DNA from 3 places in the Streptomyces sp. NPDC048255 genome. Region 2 is predicted to be linked to each of the others. Evidence: riboswitches for the same ligand, from Rfam matches in the RefSeq annotation. Region 2 holds a riboswitch; each other region holds the start of a gene.

Region 1 (6,483 bases), on a different contig from region 2:
CCGAGGCGGCGGGCACCGACCCGGAGACCGCGCTGCGCGCGGCGGCCCGTGCCTACCGGGACGCGATCCGGGCCGCCGAGGGAGTCGCCCCGGACACCGCGGACCCGGCCTGATCGACGAGACGCCCCCCGGCGCGGGTCAGTAGTTCCGCGGGGCGCGGCCCGAGGGGTTGTGCCAGTGCGGGGCGGGCCGGTTCAGGAACCACTCGCCGAAGCCCAGCGGGCGGCCGCCCGCGCCGTCGCGGCCGGTGGCGGGTATGGAGTCGTAGAAGATCCGGCCGGGGCGGGCGCCCAGCTCCTCCAGGAGGCCGGAGGTCGCCTCGATGAACAGCGGCGGTCCGCTGAGGTAGACGTCCTGGTCGGGCCACAGGCCCCGGTTGCCGAGGGCGGTGGCGAGCCGGTCGGTGGCCTGGTTGCGGTGCTGCCCCGGGGCGGGCGTGATGTAGGTGACGGCGAGCCAGTCGCGGGCGGCCTCCCACGCGTCGATGAGCGGGCGGTCGTAGAGGTGTGCGGCGTCCCGGGCGGTCACGAAGAGCCGTACGTCCTGATCGGGAGGCTGCTGCGCGAGTTCTTCGAGCATGGCCCGGATCGGGGCCCAGCCGGTGCCCGCGGCGATGAAGCTGACCGGGCGGTCCTCGTCGCGGCGGAAGGTCAGCCGGCCGCCGGGCGCGCCGAGCCGCAGCACGTCGCCGGGCCGTACCTCGCGGACCAGGGCGTTGCTCAGCCGCCCGTGCTCGATCCGGCTGACGTGGAGGTCGACGGTGTGGTCGGGGCGCGGGGCGTTGCCGATCGAGTACGTGCGCCAGGTCGTGGGGACCCGGTCGCTGCTGACGCTCACGTACTGGCCGGGCAGATGGCGCAGCGGCGCGTGCGGCCGCAGGGTCAGCACGCCGATGTCCTGCCCGTACTGGACGTGGCGCACGACCTCGGCGTCCCACCACGGCGGGTCCTCGCTCTCGTCGGCGCCGGCCGTCATCGCGTCGGCGATCACCTGGTACGCCTCGGCCCAGGCCTTCTCCACGTCCGGGTTCCAGGCGTCGCCGGAGGTCGCGGCGAGCGCGGCGAGCAGGCTGGAGCCGACGGCCGCGTAGTGCTCGGGGCCGGCCAGGAACTTGCGGTGGTCGCGCCCGAGGTCGCGGAGATAGGGGAGGAGGCTCTCGTCCTCCAGGTGGGCGATCACGTGGGTGAGCGCGGCGAAGAGCCGGTCCCGCTGGCGCTCCATGTCCTCGGCGGAGGCCGGGAAGAGGTCACGGATGCCGGGGTTGTGCCAGAAGAGGTGGGAGTAGAAGAACTTGACCGCGTGCTCGGCCCGTCTCTCCACCACCGCGAAGCTGCTTTTCAAGATCCTCACATCCACAAAACCGAAAGTAGGAACGCGGGGGAACGTGAGGTCAAGTGATGGGGGATCTACGGACAGCCGCGACGAACAGCCCATATGGGGTGCCGGGTGCGGGCCGGGATACGGTCATCAGGTGCACGAGCAGACTCCCGCAACCCCAGCCGACACCCCCGTACCCGAGGGTCCGACCCTCTTCGACTGGGAGTTCGCGACCGACCCCTATCCGGCGTACGCCTGGCTGCGCGAGCACTCCCCGGTGCACCGCACCAAGCTGCCCAGCGGGGTCGAGGCCTGGCTGGTCACCCGGTACGCCGATGCCCGCCAGGCCCTCGCCGACCAGCGGCTCAGCAAGAATCCGGCGCACCACGAGGGATCGGCTCACGCCAAGGGCAGGACCGGGATCCCCGGGGAGCGCAAGGCGGAGCTGATGACGCACCTGCTCAACATCGACCCGCCGGACCACACCCGGCTGCGGAGGCTGGTCTCGAAGGCCTTCACCCCGCGCCGCGTCGCCGAGTTCACCCCGCGCGTGCAGGAGCTGACCGACCACCTCATCGATCAGTTCTCCGCCAGGGGCGAGGCGGACCTCATCCACGAGTTCGCCTTCCCGCTCCCCATCTACGCCATCTGCGAGATGCTCGGCGTACCGCGCGAGGACCAGGACGACTTCCGGGACTGGGCCGGGATGATGATCCGCCACGGCGGGGGGCCGCGCGGCGGGGTGGCCCGCTCGGTCAAGCAGATGCGCACCTATCTCGGCGAACTCATCCACCGCAAAAGGGATGATCTGGGGCAAGATCTGATCTCCGACCTGATCCGGGCCAGCGACCACGGCGACCACCTGACGGAGGCCGAGGCCACCGCCATGGCCTTCATCCTCCTCTTCGCGGGCTTCGAGACGACCGTGAACCTCATCGGCAACGGGGTCCACTCCCTCTTCATGAACCCCGGCCAGCGCGAGCGCCTCCAGCGCTCCCTCGCGGCCGGTGAGAGCGCCCTGCTGGAGACCGGGGTCGAGGAGCTGCTGCGCTACGACGGCCCCGTGGAGCTGGCCACCTGGCGGTTCGCCACCGAGGCGCTGACCCTCGGCGGCCGGGAGATCGCGGCCGGCGATCCGGTGCTGGTCGTCCTCGCGGCCGCCGACCGGGACCCCGAGCGGTTCGCCGAACCGGACACCCTCGACCTCTCCAGGACCGACAACCAGCACCTCGGCTACGGGCACGGGATCCACTACTGCCTGGGCGCTCCGCTCGCGCGGCTTGAGGGGCAGACCGCGCTCGCGAGTTTGCTGACGCGTCTGCCCGATCTGGAACTTGCCATTCCCCCCGAAGACCTGCGGTGGCGGGGCGGGCTCATCATGCGTGGCCTGCGCACCCTTCCGGTCCGCTTCACACCCCGGAACGACTGAAGGCGCGCTGACCGGAAGTCAGTTACCGGCGGAACTTGTGACAACCGTTCGAAGGAGGCTAGGTTCTGCCGTTACCCCGCCGTTATGCGAAAGGTGCACCCTCATGCGTTCCGGGAACGGCCGCCACAGACGCCCCCGCCAGGTCCCCGCGCTGGTAGTCACAGCCGGAGTCACTGGCTCAGCACTGGCCCTGCCACTGCTTGCCGCCACCAACGCCACGGCTGCCGACACGTCCACGTGGGACAAGGTCGCCGAGTGCGAGAGCGGCGGCACGTGGAGCGCCAACTTCGGCAGCGGCGCGTACGGCGGGCTCCAGTTCACCCAGGAGCAGTGGCAGAGCGCCGGCGGGCTCGACTTCGCCGAGCGGCCCGACCTCGCGAGCCGGTCCCAGCAGATAGCCGTGGCCGAGCGGGTGCTGGCCTCCCAGGGGCCGCAGGCGTGGCCGCTGTGCGCGGCCTCGGCCGGGCTGACCCAGCAGGGCCCGGCCCCCGAGGTGGACCCCGGCCTGCCCGGCGGTTCCGGGCCCGTCGCGCCCTCCCCGTCCCGCCCGGACGATGTCGTGCCGCCCGCCGGACAGGGTGCGCCGGCCACGGACTTCGGGGCTCCGACCCCGGTGCCGAGCCCGTCCGGGACCCCTGCGCCCGCGATCCCGGACGGCCCGCTCGCGCCCTCCCTCGGACTGCCCGTCATGCCCGCGCCGGACTTCCCCCCGACGGTGGACCCGTCCGCTCCGGCGAGCCCCGAGGTCCCGGGCGGCGAGAGCACCGCTCCGGTGGACCCGACCACTCCGGCTCCCTCCCCGGACCCGACGGCGCCCACGGCCCCCACCACTTCCCCGTCCCCGTCCGACCTCACGGTCCCGGCGACCCCGGGCGCCTCGGCCGACCCGACGGTCCCGCCCGCCTCCGCCGACCCGTCCGCCCCTGCCGAGGGCAGCGGCAAGCACCGTGGCACGCCCGCGGTCGAGGCTCCCGCCGCGCCTGATGCCGCGTCGGACCCCACGTACACGGTGAAGGCGGGCGACAGCCTGACCGCCATCGCGGACGCCAAGGGGCTCAAGGGGGGCTGGAACGCCCTCTACCAGGCCAATGAGCAGGTCATCGGCGGGGATGCCGACCTGATCAAGCCTGGGCAGAATCTGGATCTAACCAAGCAATAGGGGCACTTCGGGCATCCGGAAAAGGATGATTGTCGGTTTTCTGTAAGTGAGACATGTGTCTCTTCAGGTCAACTGGCGTGTCCCGCCCGGAAGCTGCTGCAAACCCCGCCCTCACCTGCGCAAACACCCTTGCGGAGGGCGCAAGTAGGGGTCGTTTCTCCCCGATGTGGCTCGTTGAACATCGGGGAGAGACCTGTCTACCTTCTGAATCGCTCGCCACCGCGAGCTCCTTCGACCGCATCGCCGAATCCTGCCGGCGGACGGGGGGAACAGTCGTCGCGTCAAGCGCCGAAGGCAGGAGCGGGGGAACCAAGGTAGGCGCCGGGAGCGGCCGTTGAGAGACGGTCACGCCACCGGCTAGGGGTTAAGGCGTGCGCTGGTCGCGCGTCCGGGCAACTCACTCGCCCGAACCCGACAGCTCACCTCGCAGGCGTCGGTGAGGAGAAACTCCATGCTGCTTTCCGGCAAGGGCAAGCACCGCCGCGCCTCCAAGGCCGCTCGCATCGTCACGCTCGCCGGTGTCACCGGTGTGGCAGTCGCCGCCCCCCTGATGGCGGCCGGCTCCGCCAGCGCCGCCACGGCCTCCGAGTGGGACCGTGTCGCGCAGTGCGAGTCCGGTGGCAACTGGGCCATCAACACGGGCAACGGCTACTACGGCGGCCTGCAGTTCTCGTCCTCCACCTGGGCCGGCTACGGCGGCAAGGCGTACGCCGCCCAGGCCAACCAGGCCACCAAGTCCCAGCAGATAGCCATTGCCGAGAAGGTCCTCAAGGGCCAGGGCAAGGGCGCCTGGCCGTCCTGCGGCGTCGGCCTGTCCAACTCCTCGTACACCGGTGGCGGCGCGGCCGAGGCCCCCGCCAAGCCGAAGGCCGAGCCGAAGAAGCAGGAGAAGAAGGCCGAGCCGAAGAAGGAGACCAAGCGCTCCGAGGCTCCGGCCACCCGCTCCGAGCGCACCGAGGCCGCCCCGGCCAAGCCGAAGGCCCAGGCCCCGAAGACCGAGGCCCCCAAGACCGAGGCCCCGAAGACCGGCAACGGCTCGTACGAGGTCAAGCCCGGCGACACGCTCGGCAACATCGCCGAGGCCAACGGCGTCCAGGGCGGCTGGCAGCACCTCCACGAGCTGAACAAGGACATCGTGGCGGACGCCGACCTGATCTTCCCCGGTCAGAAGCTGAAGCTCAGCTGAACACTGCGGTCATGACCGCAGGACAGTTCGCGGCCCGCCGCTGAACGCATGCACCGACCCACCGCCCGGCGCGTCCCTTCCACGCGCCGGGCGGTGGCGTGTGCGCCGTCAGAACCGCCCCGGGCAAGGGTCCTATGTCCCGGAAGACGGGTATTCGGGCCCTTTTTCGTCCCAGGAGGCGGGCGGTCGGGCGGCCGAGCGCCCGGAGCCGGTTAGGCTCTAGTCGGCAAGGCCGTCCCACGGCCTGACACGCCACCGCACACCCAGCGTCACATCCCAGAAGGAGATGCTCGTGCCGTCCATCGACGTCGTCGTAGCCCGGGAAATCCTGGACTCCCGAGGCAACCCCACGGTCGAGGTCGAGGTTGGCCTCGACGATGGCAGCACCGGCCGTGCTGCAGTTCCGTCCGGCGCCTCCACCGGTGCCTTCGAGGCCATCGAGCTCCGTGACGGTGACCCCAACCGCTACATGGGCAAGGGCGTCGAGAAGGCCGTCCTGGCCGTCATCGAGCAGATCGGCCCGGAGCTCGTCGGCTACGACGCCACCGAGCAGCGCCTGATCGACCAGGCCATGTTCGACCTGGACGCCACCGACAACAAGGGCTCGCTCGGCGCCAACGCCATCCTCGGCGTCTCCCTGGCCGTCGCGCACGCCGCGTCCGAGGCCTCGGACCTGCCGCTCTTCCGCTACCTCGGCGGCCCGAACGCGCACCTGCTGCCCGTTCCGATGATGAACATCCTCAACGGTGGGTCGCACGCCGACTCCAACGTGGACATCCAGGAGTTCATGATCGCCCCGATCGGCGCGGAGTCCTTCTCCGAGGCGCTGCGCTGGGGTGCCGAGGTCTACCACACCCTCAAGAAGGTCCTGCACACCAAGGGCCTCTCCACCGGGCTGGGCGACGAGGGCGGCTTCGCGCCGAACCTGGACTCCAACCGCGCCGCGCTCGACCTCATCGTCGAGGCCATCAAGCAGGCCGGCTACACCCCGGGCAAGGACATCGCGCTCGCGCTCGACGTCGCCGCGTCCGAGTTCTACAAGGACGGCAAGTACGAGTTCGAGGGCCAGTCCCGCTCGGCCGCCGAGATGACCGAGTACTACGAGGAGCTCGTCTCCGCGTACCCGATGGTCTCCATCGAGGACCCGCTGTACGAGGACGACTGGGCCGGCTGGAAGACCCTCACCGACAAGCTGGGCTCCAAGGTCCAGATCGTCGGCGACGACCTCTTCGTCACCAACCCGGAGCGCTTGGCCCGCGGCATCGAGGAGGGCTCCGCGAACGCCCTGCTCGTGAAGGTGAACCAGATCGGTTCGCTGACCGAGACCCTCGACGCCGTCGAGATGGCCCAGCGCAACGGCTTCAAGTGCATGATGTCCCACCGCTCCGGCGA
Region 2 (6,483 bases):
TCTTCGACGAGGCCGTCGCAGCCATCAAGGAGGCGAAGAAGCGGGGTTTCCGGGTCACCACCAACTCCACCTTCTTCAACACCGACACACCGCAGACGATCATTGAGGTACTCAACTACCTCAATGACGACCTCCAGGTGGACGAGATGATGATCTCGCCGGCCTACGCCTACGAGAAGGCCCCCGACCAGGAACACTTCCTGGGCGTGGAACAGACCCGCGACCTCTTCAAGAAGGCCTTCGCGGGCGGCAACCGGCGCCGCTGGCGGCTCAACCACTCGCCGCTCTTCCTGGACTTCCTCGAAGGGAAGGCGGATTTCCCCTGCACCGCCTGGGCGATTCCGAATTACTCCCTCTTCGGCTGGCAGCGCCCCTGCTACCTGATGAGCGACGGCTACGTGCCCACGTACCGCGAGCTGATCAACGACACCGACTGGAGCAAGTACGGCCGCGGGAAGGACCCGCGCTGCGCGAACTGCATGGCGCACTGCGGCTACGAGCCCACCGCCGTCCTCGCCACCATGGGCTCCCTCAAGGAGTCCCTGCGGGCGGCCCGGGAGACGATCGGCGGGAACCGGGACCGCTCGGCATGACCGCCGCCGGACAGGGCCCGGGCGAACGGGCGGGGCGCGGCCGGGGCAAGGGCTTCGACCTCGGCGCCCTGCTGGCCGAGCGCGGCGGCGAACGGTACGAGCTCCACGCCCGCCACCTCAACCACCAGCTGCCCCGGATGCTGCACACCATCGGCTTCGACAAGGTCTACGAGCGGGCCGAGGGCGCCCACTTCTGGGACGCCGAGGGCAACGACTACCTCGACATGCTGGCCGGGTTCGGGGTGATGGGCCTGGGCCGGCACCACCCGGTCGTCCGCCGGGCCCTGCACGACGTCCTCGACGCCCAGCTCGCCGACCTCACCCGCTTCGACTGCCAGCCGCTGCCCGGGCTGCTGGCCGAGAAGCTCCTCTCGTACAGCCCGCACCTGGACCGGGTCTTCTTCGGCAACAGCGGCACCGAGGCCGTGGAGACGGCCCTGAAGTTCGCCCGGTACGCCACCGGGCGGCCGCGGGTCCTCTACTGCGACCACGCCTTCCACGGGCTGACCACGGGCTCCTTGTCGGTGAACGGGGAGAGCGGCTTCCGGGACGGCTTCGCCCCGCTGCTCCCCGACACGAGGATCGCGCTGGGGGACCTGGCCGCCCTGGAGCGGGAGCTGGGGCGCGGGGACGTGGCCGCCTTCGTCGTCGAGCCCATCCAGGGCAAGGGGGTCCTGGAGGCTCCGCCCGGATTCCTGCTCGCAGCCCAGGAACTCCTGCACCGGCACAAGGCACTGCTGATCGCGGACGAGGTGCAGACCGGGCTGGGACGGACCGGTGACTTCTACGCGTACCAGCACGAGCCGGGCGTGGAGCCGGACCTCGTGTGCGTGGCCAAGGCGCTGTCGGGCGGCTACGTGCCGGTCGGCGCGACCCTGGGCAAGGACTGGATCTTCAAGAAGGTCTACTCGTCCATGGACCGGGTGCTCGTGCACTCCGCCAGCTTCGGTTCCAACGCACAGGCGATGGCGGCCGGGCTGGCCGTGCTGTCGGTCATGGAGGACGAGGAGGTGGTGGCGAACGCCCGGGCGACGGGGGACCTGCTGCGCGGGCGGCTCGCGGCCCTGGTGGACGAGTACGAGCTGCTGCACGAGGTGCGGGGGCGCGGGCTGATGATCGGCATCGAGTTCGGCCGGCCGTCCTCGCTGGGGCTGCGCAGCCGGTGGACCATGCTCCAGGCGGCCCGCAAGGGGCTGTTCGCGCAGATGGTCGTGGTGCCGCTGCTCCAGAAGCACCGGATCCTCACCCAGGTCTCCGGCGACCACCTGGAGGTGATCAAGCTGATCCCGCCGCTGATCGTGGAAGAACGGGACGTCGACCGGTTCGTCGGCGCCTTCCGCGCGGTCATGGACGAGGCGCACGGCGGGTCGGGCCTGATGTGGGACTTCGGGCGGACCCTGGTGAAGCAGGCGGTCGGCAACCGCTGACCGCCTGCTCCGGCGGGCCTCAGGCCCCGTCGGTCAGCAGCCGCTCGCGCAGCCGGTCGAGGGTCTCGGGCGTCAGTCCGAGGCCCTCGGCGAGGTAGCGCTCGACCCCGCCCCACCGCTTGTCGATGCTGTCGAAGGCGGCGTCCAGGTACTCGGCGCGGGCGTCGAAGAGCGGGGCGAGGAGCTCCATCACCTCGGGGGAGTGGGCCTCGACCGGCTCGCCGCTGCGGCGCACCCGGTAGCGCCGGTGCGGGGCGTTCGACTCCAGGTAGTCCGCCACGATCGCCTCGCGTTCGACGCCGAGCGCGAGCAGGGTGACGGCGATGGACAGGCCGGCCCGGTCCTTGCCCGCCGCGCAGTGCATCAGGGCCGGGACGCTGTCCTCGGCGAGGGCGTGCACGACCCGGCTGTGCTCGGCGGTGCGCTGCTCGATGATGGTGCGGTACGACTGCGCCATCCGGGCCGCGGCCTTGCCGTCGCCGAGGAGCGAGCGGAGCTGGCCGAGGTCGCCTTCGCGGACCATCTTCCAGAACTCCCGGCCGTCGGCGGGGTCCGACAGCGGGATGTTCACATTGCGTACACCCGGCAGTTCGACGTCCGGCCCCTCCAGTGAATGGTCGGCGTTGTTGCGGAAGTCGAAGATGGTGTGCAGGCCGAGCGATGCGAGGAACTCTGCATCGGTTTCGGTGGCATGTGCCAGATGTCCGCTTCGGAAGAGTCGTCCCGCCCTGACCCTCCGTCCACCGGAGGCCGGAAGTCCGCCCACGTCACGGAAATTGCGCACTCCGGACAGTTCGGGCTCCGGCACCGGCTCCGACCCGGGTCGTGCCGGCGGGGCCGGGGGTATCTGCTGGGTCACGGGAACTCCTCCGCATCGTCGGGTGGGTGTCCGAATTAGGCTACTTGGCAACAACTTGCCGTAGACGGAGGCGAGATCGGGTGCCTCTCCGTGAGCCAGATCATACGGTGACCGTGAGTGTCTGATCGCGAATGCCGAATTGCCCGGCAGGGACGGTTGTTGACGGTGGGGAATGGACGCAGGGTGACCGGAATTCCGCCGCTCCCTCATCCCTGTGAATCCGTCAGGGAATTCATGGCTTGTTACCTGCCGCCCGACTCGATTAGCTTCGCCCTCGATCCGGGTGGACCGCCGAATCCTGCCGCCGCCCGGAAACCGCACCCGACTATTCACGCGCGCGGCAGGAGCGGGGGAACCAGGTAAGCCGCTGTTCCGGATCTTTTGAACCGGGACGGCTCGGGGTGAAGCCGTACATATGGGGCCCGCGTTCCAGGGGTCCCGGGTGTACGGCCGGACATCTCCAGTCCGAACCCGACAGCTCACCTCGCAGGCGACGGAGAGGAATTCGCCATGCCCGCAAAGGGTAAGCACCGCCGTCCCAAGTCCGGTTCCATATCGCGCGGTTTCGCCGCCGCCGGCACCGGGGGCGCCGCCCTCGCGCTGCCGCTGATCGGTGCCGCGGGCGCCCACGCCGCCGGTGCGCCGACCGCCGCGACCGCCGCCACCCCGGTGGTGCAGGCCGTACAGACCGCCCCGCAGGCGGCCCCGCAGGCCGTGCAGCTCCAGGCCGCGCCGCAGGCCGCGCCGACCGTCTACACGGTCGTGCCGGGCGACTACCTCTCCAAGATCGCCGCCGAGCGCCAGCTGACCGGTGGCTGGGAGCAGCTCTACGCCGACAACCGCGAGGCCGTCGGCACCGACCCGTCGCTGATCCACCCGGGCCTGAAGCTGACGCTCGGCGCGAAGGGCGAGGCCGCCCCGGCCGAGGCCCCGGCCCGGCCCGCCCCCAAGGCGGCCCCGGCTCCGGAGAAGGCGGCCCCGAAGGCCTCCGGTTCCGGTGCCTCGGCGCCCTCGGCCAAGAAGGGCGCCGCCGACTCCGCCGCGCCGGCCAAGCAGAAGGCCGGCTCCTCCGCCGCCGAGAAGGCCCCCGCGGGCGCCGGCTTCGTGGCCCCCGTCAGCGGCGGCGTCTCCACCCAGTACAAGGTCGCCGGCGCCATGTGGTCCTCCGGCTACCACACGGGCGTCGACTTCATCGCCCGCTCCGGCACCACGGTCAAGGCCGTCGGCGCGGGCACCGTCGTCTCGGCGGGCTGGAGCGGCTCGTACGGCAACGAGGTCGTCATCCGGCACGCGGACGGCAACTACTCCCAGTACGCCCACCTGTCCTCGCTCTCCGTCTCGTCCGGCCAGAGCGTCACCGCCGGACAGCGGATCGGCCTTTCCGGTTCCACCGGCAACTCGACCGGGCCGCACCTGCACTTCGAGATCCGCACGAGCCCGTCCTACGGCTCGGACATGGACCCGATCGCCTACCTCCGTTCGAAGGGCGCGAGCCTCTGACGGCACCCGCCGCCGGAGCGGGAGACACACGTGAGGCCGGGGCCCGAGGGGGGTCCCGGCCTCACGTGTACTTATTCCTTATCCGTCAGGTGGTACAGATCACGGTCCGTCAACCCCTGCTTACGTTGGCGTAGGTCGCCCACGGCGGTGAAGGATGGGTTCCCGTGGCAGCGACGACGACGAAACTCAAGACCATCGGCTCGTACGCGGCGATCGGGGACAGCTTCACCGAGGGTGTCGGGGACCCGGGACCCGGGGATTCCTATCTCGGCTGGGCGGACCGGCTTGCCGTGCTCCTGGCCGATCGGCGCGACGAGCACGACTTCCGGTACGCGAACCTGGCCGTGCGCGGCAGGCTCCTCGACCAGATCGTGGCCGAGCAGGTGCCGCGGGCCAAGGCCCTCGCACCGGACCTCGTGACCTTCTGCGCCGGGGGCAACGACATCATCCGGCCCGGCAGCGACCCCGACGACGTGGCGGAGCGGTTCGAGGCGGCCGTGGCCGACCTCGCCGGGTCCGTCGGCCAGGTGATGATCACCACCGGCTTCGACACGCGGGGCGTGCCGGTCCTCAAGCACATCCGGGGCAAGGTGGCGACATACAGCGCGCACGTGCGCGCCATCGCCGACCGCTACGACTGCCCGGTGCTCGACCTCTGGTCGCTGAAGTCCGTACAGGACCGGCGGGCCTGGGACGCCGACCGGCTGCACCTGTCGCCCGAGGGGCACACCCGGGTGGCGCTGCGCGCCGCGCAGGTGCTCGGCCTGGAGGTGCCGACCGACCCCGACCAGCCGTGGCCGCCGCAGCAGCCGCGCGGATCGGTGGACGTGACCCGGGACAACATCCAGTGGGCGCGCGACCACCTGGTGCCGTGGATCGGCCGCCGGCTGCGCGGGGAGTCCTCCGGGGACCACGTGGAGGCGAAGCGGCCGGACCTGATGCCGCTGTAGGTACGGGCCGCGCGGTCACGGGGGTGCCGTGCGGCCAAGGGGGTGCCGGGCGGCGGGGTATGCCGCGCGGCCACGGGGATGCCGTCCGGCGGGGGATGCCGGGCGGCCGCGACACGGGTGTACGGCTGAACGCAGGTGAGCACGGCCGAAACGCGTGTGGACAGGGGCCGGAAGCGGAATCCTTGGGGGCGGGTGTGCGTTGGGATGGTCGTAGACCCCTACGGCCACGCATACCCCCATCCTCCCAGGAGGCGCCTTGACCGGCTCCCGTCCCTTGCGTCCACGGCTGCGCGCGCTGCGGCCCGAAGCCTTCGGCGCGGACCCGTCCGGCGCCCGGCTGGAGCGGATCCGCCGCTCGCCCAACTTCGCCGACGGCGTCTTCCAGAATCCGGTCGGGGCCCGGACCAGGCCCTCCGGGTCGATGAAAGAGTTCGCCAAGATCTACTTTCACAAGGAACAGCGGCTCCGCAGGAGCCCGGGAGCCCCGATCCCGGTGCACCCGACCACCCTCGCCGATCTGGCGAAGCCCCCGGTCAGCGGGTTGCGGCTGACCTGGATGGGGCACTCCAGCGTGCTCGCGGAGATCGACGGACGCCGGGTGCTGTTCGACCCGGTGTGGGGTCAGCGGTGCTCACCCTTCCCCTTCGCCGGCCCCAAGCGGCTGCACCCCGTGCCCGTGCCGCTGGCCTCGCTGGGGGAGGTCGACATGGTGGTCATCTCCCACGACCACTACGACCACCTGGACCTGCCGACGATCAAGGACCTGGCCGGTACGGACACCGTCTTCGCCGTCCCGCTCGGCGTCGGCGCGCACCTGGAGCGCTGGGGGGTCCCGGCCGACCGGCTGCGCGAGCTCGACTGGAACGAGAGCACCAAGATCGCGGGACTCTCCCTCACGGCGACCCCCGCCCGGCACTTCTGCGGCCGCGGCCTGCGCAACCAGCAGCACACCCTGTGGGCCTCCTGGGTGGTGGCCGGGGACGAGCACCGGATCTACCACAGCGGGGACACCGGCTACTTCCCCGGTTTCAAGGAGATCGGCGCCGAGCACGGGCCCTTCGACGCCACGATGATCCAGATCGGGGCCTACTCGGAGTACTGGCCCGACATCCACATGACCCCCGAGGAGGGCATGCGGGCCCACCTCGACCTCC
Region 3 (6,483 bases), on a different contig from region 2:
CCCACGATGCGGCCGCCGGTGGGCAGGTCGGGCCCCGGCACGAAGCGCATCAGCGCCTCGAGGTCCGCGTGCGGGTGGCGGATCAGGTGGCGGGCGGCCGCGATGACCTCGCCCAGGTTGTGCGGGGGCATGTTGGTGGCCATGCCGACGGCGATTCCGGAGGCGCCGTTGACGAGCAGGTTCGGGTAGGCCGCGGGCAGTGCGACCGGCTCCCGCTCCTGGCCGTCGTAGTTGGCGGTGAAGTCGACGGTGTCCTCGTCGATCGACTCCGTCATCAGTGACGTGGCGTCGGCCATCCGGCACTCGGTGTAACGCATCGCGGCCGGCGGGTCGTCGTTGCCGAGCGAACCGAAGTTGCCGTGGCCGTCGACGAGCGGCAGCCGCATCGAGAAGGGCTGGGCCATGCGCACGAGCGCGTCGTAGATGGACGCGTCGCCGTGCGGGTGGAGCTTGCCCATGACCTCGCCCACGACGCGGGCGCACTTCACGTAGCCGCGGTCGGGGCGCAGGCCCATCTCGTTCATCTGGTAGACGATGCGCCGGTGCACCGGCTTCATGCCGTCCCGGGCGTCGGGGAGTGCACGGGAGTAGATCACCGAGTACGCGTACTCGAGGAAGGAGCCCTGCATTTCGTCGACGACGTCGATGTCGAGGATCTTCTCCTCGAAATCCTCCGGCGGCGGGGTCTTCGTGCTGCGGCGGGCCATCGCTGCGCGGCTCCTTAACCAAGAAAGGGGTGTGCTGGGGGTCTGGCTGGTCTTGCAGGTCTTGCTGGGTCGGGCGGGTCTGACGGGTCTGGCGGTTCGGCTGGGTCCGGCCGGGGCTCACGAGGTGCCCGACCGTGGTCGACGCGGACCATTGTGGCCCGAGGCACCGACAACGCGGACTCCGACCCAGGTGTGACCCGGGAACTTATCCGGCGGCCGACGCGCTTGCATACAGTGGCAGGTCTGACAGAAATCTCTGCATCGCGATCGAAGGGACCACATGCCCATGGGTCACACGGCCACAGCTCAGGCCGGCTCCGGCGGCCTGACAGCGACCGAGCACCGGCTGGCCAACGGCCTGCGCGTGGTGCTTTCCGAGGACCACCTGACCCCGGTCGCCGCGGTCTGCCTCTGGTACGACGTCGGCTCGCGCCACGAAGTCAAGGGACGTACCGGCCTGGCTCACCTCTTCGAGCACCTGATGTTCCAGGGCTCGGCGAGCGTACCCGGCAACGGGCACTTCGAGCTGGTCCAGGGCGCGGGCGGTTCCCTCAACGGAACCACCAGCTTCGAGCGCACCAACTACTTCGAGACGATGCCGACCCACCAGCTGGAGCTCGCGCTCTGGCTGGAGGCGGACCGGATGGGCTCACTGCTGGCCGCCCTGGACGACGAGTCCATGGAGAACCAGCGCGATGTCGTCAAGAACGAGCGCCGCCAGCGGTACGACAACGTCCCGTACGGCACCGCCTTCGAGAAGCTGACCGCCCTGGCGTACCCGGAGGGCCACCCGTACCACCACACCCCGATCGGCTCCATGGCCGACCTGGACGCCGCCTCCCTGGAGGACGCGCGGACCTTCTTCCGCACGTACTACGCGCCCAACAACGCGGTGCTGTCGGTCGTCGGCGACATCGACCCCGAGCAGACGCTCGCCTGGGTCGAGAAGTACTTCGGCACCATCCCGGCGCACGACGGCAAGCAGCCGCCCCGCGACGGCTCGCTGCCCGAGGTCATCGGGGAGCAGCTGCGCGAGGAGATCGTCGAGGAGGTGCCGGCGCGCGCCCTGATGGCCGCCTACCGGCTCCCGCACGACGGCACCCGCGAGTGCGACGCCGCCGACGTGGCGCTGACCATCCTGGGCGGCGGCGAGTCCTCGCTGCTCCACAACCGCCTGGTACGCCGCGACCAGACGGCCGTCGCGGCCGGCTTCGGCATGCTGCGGCTGGCCGGGGCGCCCTCGCTGGGCTGGCTCGACGTCAAGACCTCCAGCGGCGTCGAGGTCCCCACCATCGAGGCGGCCGTGGACGAGGAGCTCGCGCGCTTCGCCGCCGAGGGCCCGACGGCCGAGGAGATGGAGCGCGCCCAGGCGCAGCTGGAGCGGGAATGGCTGGACCGGCTGAGCACGGTGGCCGGCCGCGCCGACGAACTGTGCCGCTTCGCGGTCCTGTTCGGCGACCCGCAGCTGGCGCTGACCGCCGTCCAGCGCGTCCTCGACGTCACCGCCGAGGAGGTGCAGGCCGTGGCCGCTGCCCGGCTGCGCCCGGACAACCGCGCGGTGCTGGTCTACGAGCCCATCGCGGCGGACGAGAACGACGAGCCCAACCAGCACGACGAGAACGAGGGGGCGGAGCAGTGAGCGACACCGCAGCCGTCACGATGACCTTCCACCCGCAGCCGCAGGCCGGGGAGCCGCAACCGTGGGCCTTCCCGGCGCCCGAGCGCGGGAAGCTGTCCAACGGCCTCACCCTGCTGCGCTGCCACCGCCCCGGCCAGCAGGTGATCGCGGTCGAGGTCAACCTCGCCGCCCCGCTGGACGCGGAGCCCGAGGGCCTGGACGGGGTGGCCACCATCATGGCCCGGGCACTGTCCGAGGGCACCGACAAGCACTCCGCCGAGGAGTTCGCCGCCGAGCTGGAGCGCTGCGGCGCCACGCTCGACGCGCACGCCGACCACCCGGGCATCCGGGTCTCCCTGGAGGTCCCGGCCTCCCGGCTGGCCAAGGCGCTCGGCCTGCTCGCCGAGGCCCTGCGCGCGCCGGCCTTCGCCGACGCCGAGGTCGACCGGCTGGTGCGCAACCGGCTCGACGAGATCCCGCACGAGCTGGCCAACCCGCAGCGCCGCGCCGCCAAGCAGCTCTCCAAGGAGCTCTTCCCGGCCACCCTGCGGATGTCCCGCCCGCGCCAGGGCACCGAGGAGACGGTCGCCCGGATCGACTCCGCGGCCGTACGCGCCTTCTACGAGGCCCACGTACGCCCCGCCACGGCCACCGCGGTGGTCGTCGGCGACCTGACCGGCATCGACCTGGACGAGGTCCTCGCCGACACCCTGGGCGCCTGGACGGGCAACTCCGCCGAGCCCCTCCCGGTTCCGCCGGTGACCGCCGACGACACCGGCCGGGTGGTCATCGTCGACCGGCCCGGCGCGGTCCAGACGCAGCTGCTGATCGGCCGGATCGGGGCGGACCGGCACGACCGGGTCTGGGCGGCCCAGGTGCTCGGCACGTACTGCCTCGGCGGCACCCTCACCTCCCGCCTGGACAAGGTGCTGCGCGAGGAGAAGGGGTACACGTACGGCGTGCGCGCCTTCGGCCAGGTCCTGCGCTCCACCGCCGACGGCAAGGGCGCCTCGATGCTCGCCATCAGCGGCTCGGTGGACACCCCCAACACGGGCCCGGCGCTGGAGGACCTCTGGAAGGTGCTGCGCACCCTCGCGGAGGGCGGTCTGACCGACGCCGAACGGGACGTGGCGGTGCAGAACTTGGTGGGCGTGGCCCCGCTGAAGTTCGAGACGGCGGCCTCCGTGGCCGGCACCCTCGCCGACCAGGTGGAGCAGGAGCTCCCGGACGACTACCAGGCGCAGTTGTACGCGCGGCTGGCCGAAACCGGCACCGTCGAGGCGACTTCCGCGGTGGTGAACGCCTTCCCGGTGGACCGGCTGGTCACGGTCCTCGTGGGCGACGCCTCGCAGATCGAGGAGCCGGTGCGGGCCCTCGGGATCGGTGAAGTGAGCGTCGTCACCAACTGACGGATACGGAAGGGGCTCTGGCGGTTTGTTCGCCAGGGCCCCTTTTGTCCGTTTAATGGGGAGGTTGCTTTTATGTGGTGTGGCGTACGCAACAAAAAGGCGCGTCTGTTTGGCGATTGACTGATGATCCGCCTAGCGTCGGCCCTGCTGTTCGTCAGTTGTACCCGCCGCATCCGCGGCACCGGACAGCGATCGCCGAGTCCCCGTCAGGCGCGAGCCTGGGGAGCCGGGGACCCACATGTGTCCCTGGGGTGAATCGGACCGCCTCGCAAGAGGAGGCCCGTAGGAGACCTTCCTGCTCCGAACCCGTCAGCTAACCCGGTAGGCGAGAAGGAAGGAAAGGATCAACCCCTTCATGGCGTTTGGCAGTCGTCCCGCCGGTTCCGGTAAGCACCGTGGCTCCAGCCGTCTGAGCCGCAAGACCGCCGGCTACGCCGGTATCGCCGCCCTCGCCACCACGGGCGTCGTGGGCACCCTCGCCGGTCCCGCCTTCGCGGCGGACAACAGCGACAACTCCGTCCAGGACAACGCCCTCGGCGCCGTCGTCGTGGCCGAGGACCTCGCGAGTGACGTCCAGGACCAGGCCGAGTCCCAGCAGCGCGCCGCCGAGCACGCCGCGGCCAAGGCCCAGGCCGAGGCCGACGCCAAGCAGCGCGCCTCCGAGGCCAAGCGCCTCGCCGAGGCCAAGGCGAAGGCCGAGCGCGAGGCCGCCGAGCGTGCGGCCCGCGAGGAGGAGCGCAAGCGCCTCAACACCTTCGTCGCCCCCGTCGGCGGCGGGATCAGCACCCAGTACCACGCGGGCGGCGGCATGTGGTCCTCCGGCAGCCACACCGGCATCGACTTCCGCGCGGCCTCCGGCACCTCGGTCCACGCGGTGGGCCTCGGTACGGTCGTCGAGGCGGGCTGGGGCGGCGCGTACGGCAACAACGTCGTCATCAAGCACAACGACGGCACGTACACCCAGTACGGGCACCTGGCCTCGCTGAGCGTCTCCGTCGGCCAGCAGGTCACCCCGGGCCAGCAGATCGGCCTGTCGGGCTCCACCGGCAACTCGAGCGGCCCGCACCTGCACTTCGAGGCCCGTACCGGCGCCGACTACGGCTCGGACATCGACCCGGTCGCCTACCTGCGTTCGCACGGCGTCAGCCTCTGACCCGTCCGCAGCGCTCGCGCTCACCGCTTCTTCGAAGACCCCGGCTCCCCGAGCCGGGGTCTTCGCGTTGGTGTTGCGCAGCGCGGTAAATGTTTCGTATTTCCGGCCGCCCTCGGAAAATATCGTGTGTTGCAATAGAGTCTCAGTACGCGCATGTGTGTTCCATGGCGACGGCAGTCGGAAATAAGCGGAGGTCCGGTCTTGCGTATTCCTGCGCACGCGGTATGCACGGCAATTCGCGACGACATCGTCTCCGGGGTCTTCGAACCGGGCAGCAGACTGACCGAAGAGGTACTGGCCCGCCGGTACGGGGTCTCGCGCGTCCCGGTCCGCGAGGCCCTGCGGACCCTGGAGTCCGAGGGGTTCGTCACGACGCGGCGCCACGCGGGCGCCTGCGTGGCCGAGCCGACCGGGCAGGAGGCGGCCGATCTCCTGGAGCTGCGGATGCTCCTGGAGCCCCTGGCGGCCGCCAGGGCCGCCCGGCGGCGCACCGAGGCACACCTCAAGGTGCTGCGCGGGCTGGTCCGGCTGGGCCAGGAACGGGCCAGGCGGGGCCAGGGGGAGGACCTGCGGTCCCTGGGCGCCTGGTTCCACGAGACGCTCGCGCAGGCCTCCGGCAGCCCCGGGCTGATCGCGCTGCTTACCCAGATGCGGCACAAGATCGCCTGGATGTACGTGGTGGGGGCCCCGGAGCGGCCCGTGGAGTCCTGGGCGGAGCACGGCGCGATCGTGGACGCCGTGGCGCGCGGGGACGCCGAGCGGGCCCGGACGCTGACCGCGGTCCACGCCGACCGGGTGGCCGGGGTGCACCGGCTGCGGCCGCGGGCCGCGGTGAGCACTTCGCAACCTGCCGTAAACATGTCGAGCGGTCGGCATTAACAGGGGCCGTATACAAAGGGCTGGTATCCGGTCCGCGCATTCACTGCGCGGCGGTCGGCCGGCAGTCGGCTGAATTCCGCCGTGCCGAATTCCTGCGGAGCGTTTTGATGTGCGGCTGGTTTATGCGCGCGGCTGGTTTATGCGCGCGGCCGGTCCGTGTGGGCAACGGGCCGGTTCATGTGCCGGCCTTTTGCCGTGCGCGCCGGTTCTCGGCCGCGCCGGCTCTCCGCCGTACTGGTTCTCGGCCGCGCCGGCTCTCCGTCGTACCCGGCCTCCGGAGCGGCCCGTCCGAAAACGGCGAAGCCGTGGCCCCCGGATGCCCGGGAACCACGGCTTCGGCGAAACCCGAAGGGTCAGACGGTCTCGGGGAGCTCCTCGAGACCCTCGGCGACCAGCTTCGCGAGACGGTCCAGCGCGACCTCCGCGCCCTCGGCGTCGGAGGCGAGGACGATCTCCTCGCCGCCCTGGGCGCCCAGGCCCAGGACCGCCAGCATGGAGGCGGCGTTGACGGGGTCGCCACCGGCCTTGGCGATGGTCACCGGGACGCCGGAAGCGGTCGTCGCGCGGACGAAGATCGAGGCGGGACGAGCGTGCAGGCCCTCGGCCCAGCCGACGTTGACGCGGCGCTCTGCCATGGTGATGCCCTTCAGGTTCTTACGGTTGTCTAGACCAGTCTCTCACGACGCCCTGAATGCTCCGACCGACCTTCGGCCCGGA

What was found. A riboswitch is a leader RNA that binds a small molecule or an ion and turns the genes downstream of it on or off. The one in region 2 is predicted to bind cyclic di-AMP.
Positions count from the first base shown of each region.
Region 1: another riboswitch for cyclic di-AMP. It lies ahead of AB0D94_RS17635 (transglycosylase family protein); the one in region 2 lies ahead of AB0D94_RS30850 (LysM peptidoglycan-binding domain-containing M23 family metallopeptidase).
Region 3: another riboswitch for cyclic di-AMP. It lies ahead of AB0D94_RS17990 (M23 family metallopeptidase); the one in region 2 lies ahead of AB0D94_RS30850 (LysM peptidoglycan-binding domain-containing M23 family metallopeptidase).

Region 1 covers NZ_JBEZMA010000019.1:76,470-82,952, reverse strand. The annotation lists gene AB0D94_RS17655 (nucleoside triphosphate pyrophosphohydrolase) at 1-113, shown strand, start outside; gene AB0D94_RS17650 (globin domain-containing protein) at 139-1,350, opposite strand; gene AB0D94_RS17645 (cytochrome P450) at 1,472-2,746, shown strand; gene AB0D94_RS17640 (transglycosylase family protein) at 2,850-3,905, shown strand; cyclic di-AMP (ydaO/yuaA leader) riboswitch at 4,182-4,353, shown strand; gene AB0D94_RS17635 (transglycosylase family protein) at 4,357-5,091, shown strand; gene eno (phosphopyruvate hydratase) at 5,378-6,483, shown strand, end outside.
Region 2 covers NZ_JBEZMA010000057.1:20,582-27,064, reverse strand. The annotation lists gene hpnH (adenosyl-hopene transferase HpnH) at 1-593, shown strand, start outside; gene AB0D94_RS30860 (aspartate aminotransferase family protein) at 590-2,020, shown strand; gene AB0D94_RS30855 (tyrosine-protein phosphatase) at 2,040-2,879, opposite strand; cyclic di-AMP (ydaO/yuaA leader) riboswitch at 3,192-3,385, shown strand; gene AB0D94_RS30850 (LysM peptidoglycan-binding domain-containing M23 family metallopeptidase) at 3,390-4,379, shown strand; gene AB0D94_RS30845 (SGNH/GDSL hydrolase family protein) at 4,544-5,329, shown strand; gene AB0D94_RS30840 (MBL fold metallo-hydrolase) at 5,586-6,483, shown strand, end outside.
Region 3 covers NZ_JBEZMA010000020.1:29,508-35,990, reverse strand. The annotation lists gene AB0D94_RS18005 (DNA topoisomerase IV subunit A) at 1-707, opposite strand, end outside; gene AB0D94_RS18000 (pitrilysin family protein) at 994-2,346, shown strand; gene AB0D94_RS17995 (pitrilysin family protein) at 2,367-3,734, shown strand; cyclic di-AMP (ydaO/yuaA leader) riboswitch at 3,918-4,077, shown strand; gene AB0D94_RS17990 (M23 family metallopeptidase) at 4,090-4,887, shown strand; gene AB0D94_RS17985 (GntR family transcriptional regulator) at 5,089-5,766, shown strand; gene AB0D94_RS17980 (HPr family phosphocarrier protein) at 6,120-6,401, opposite strand.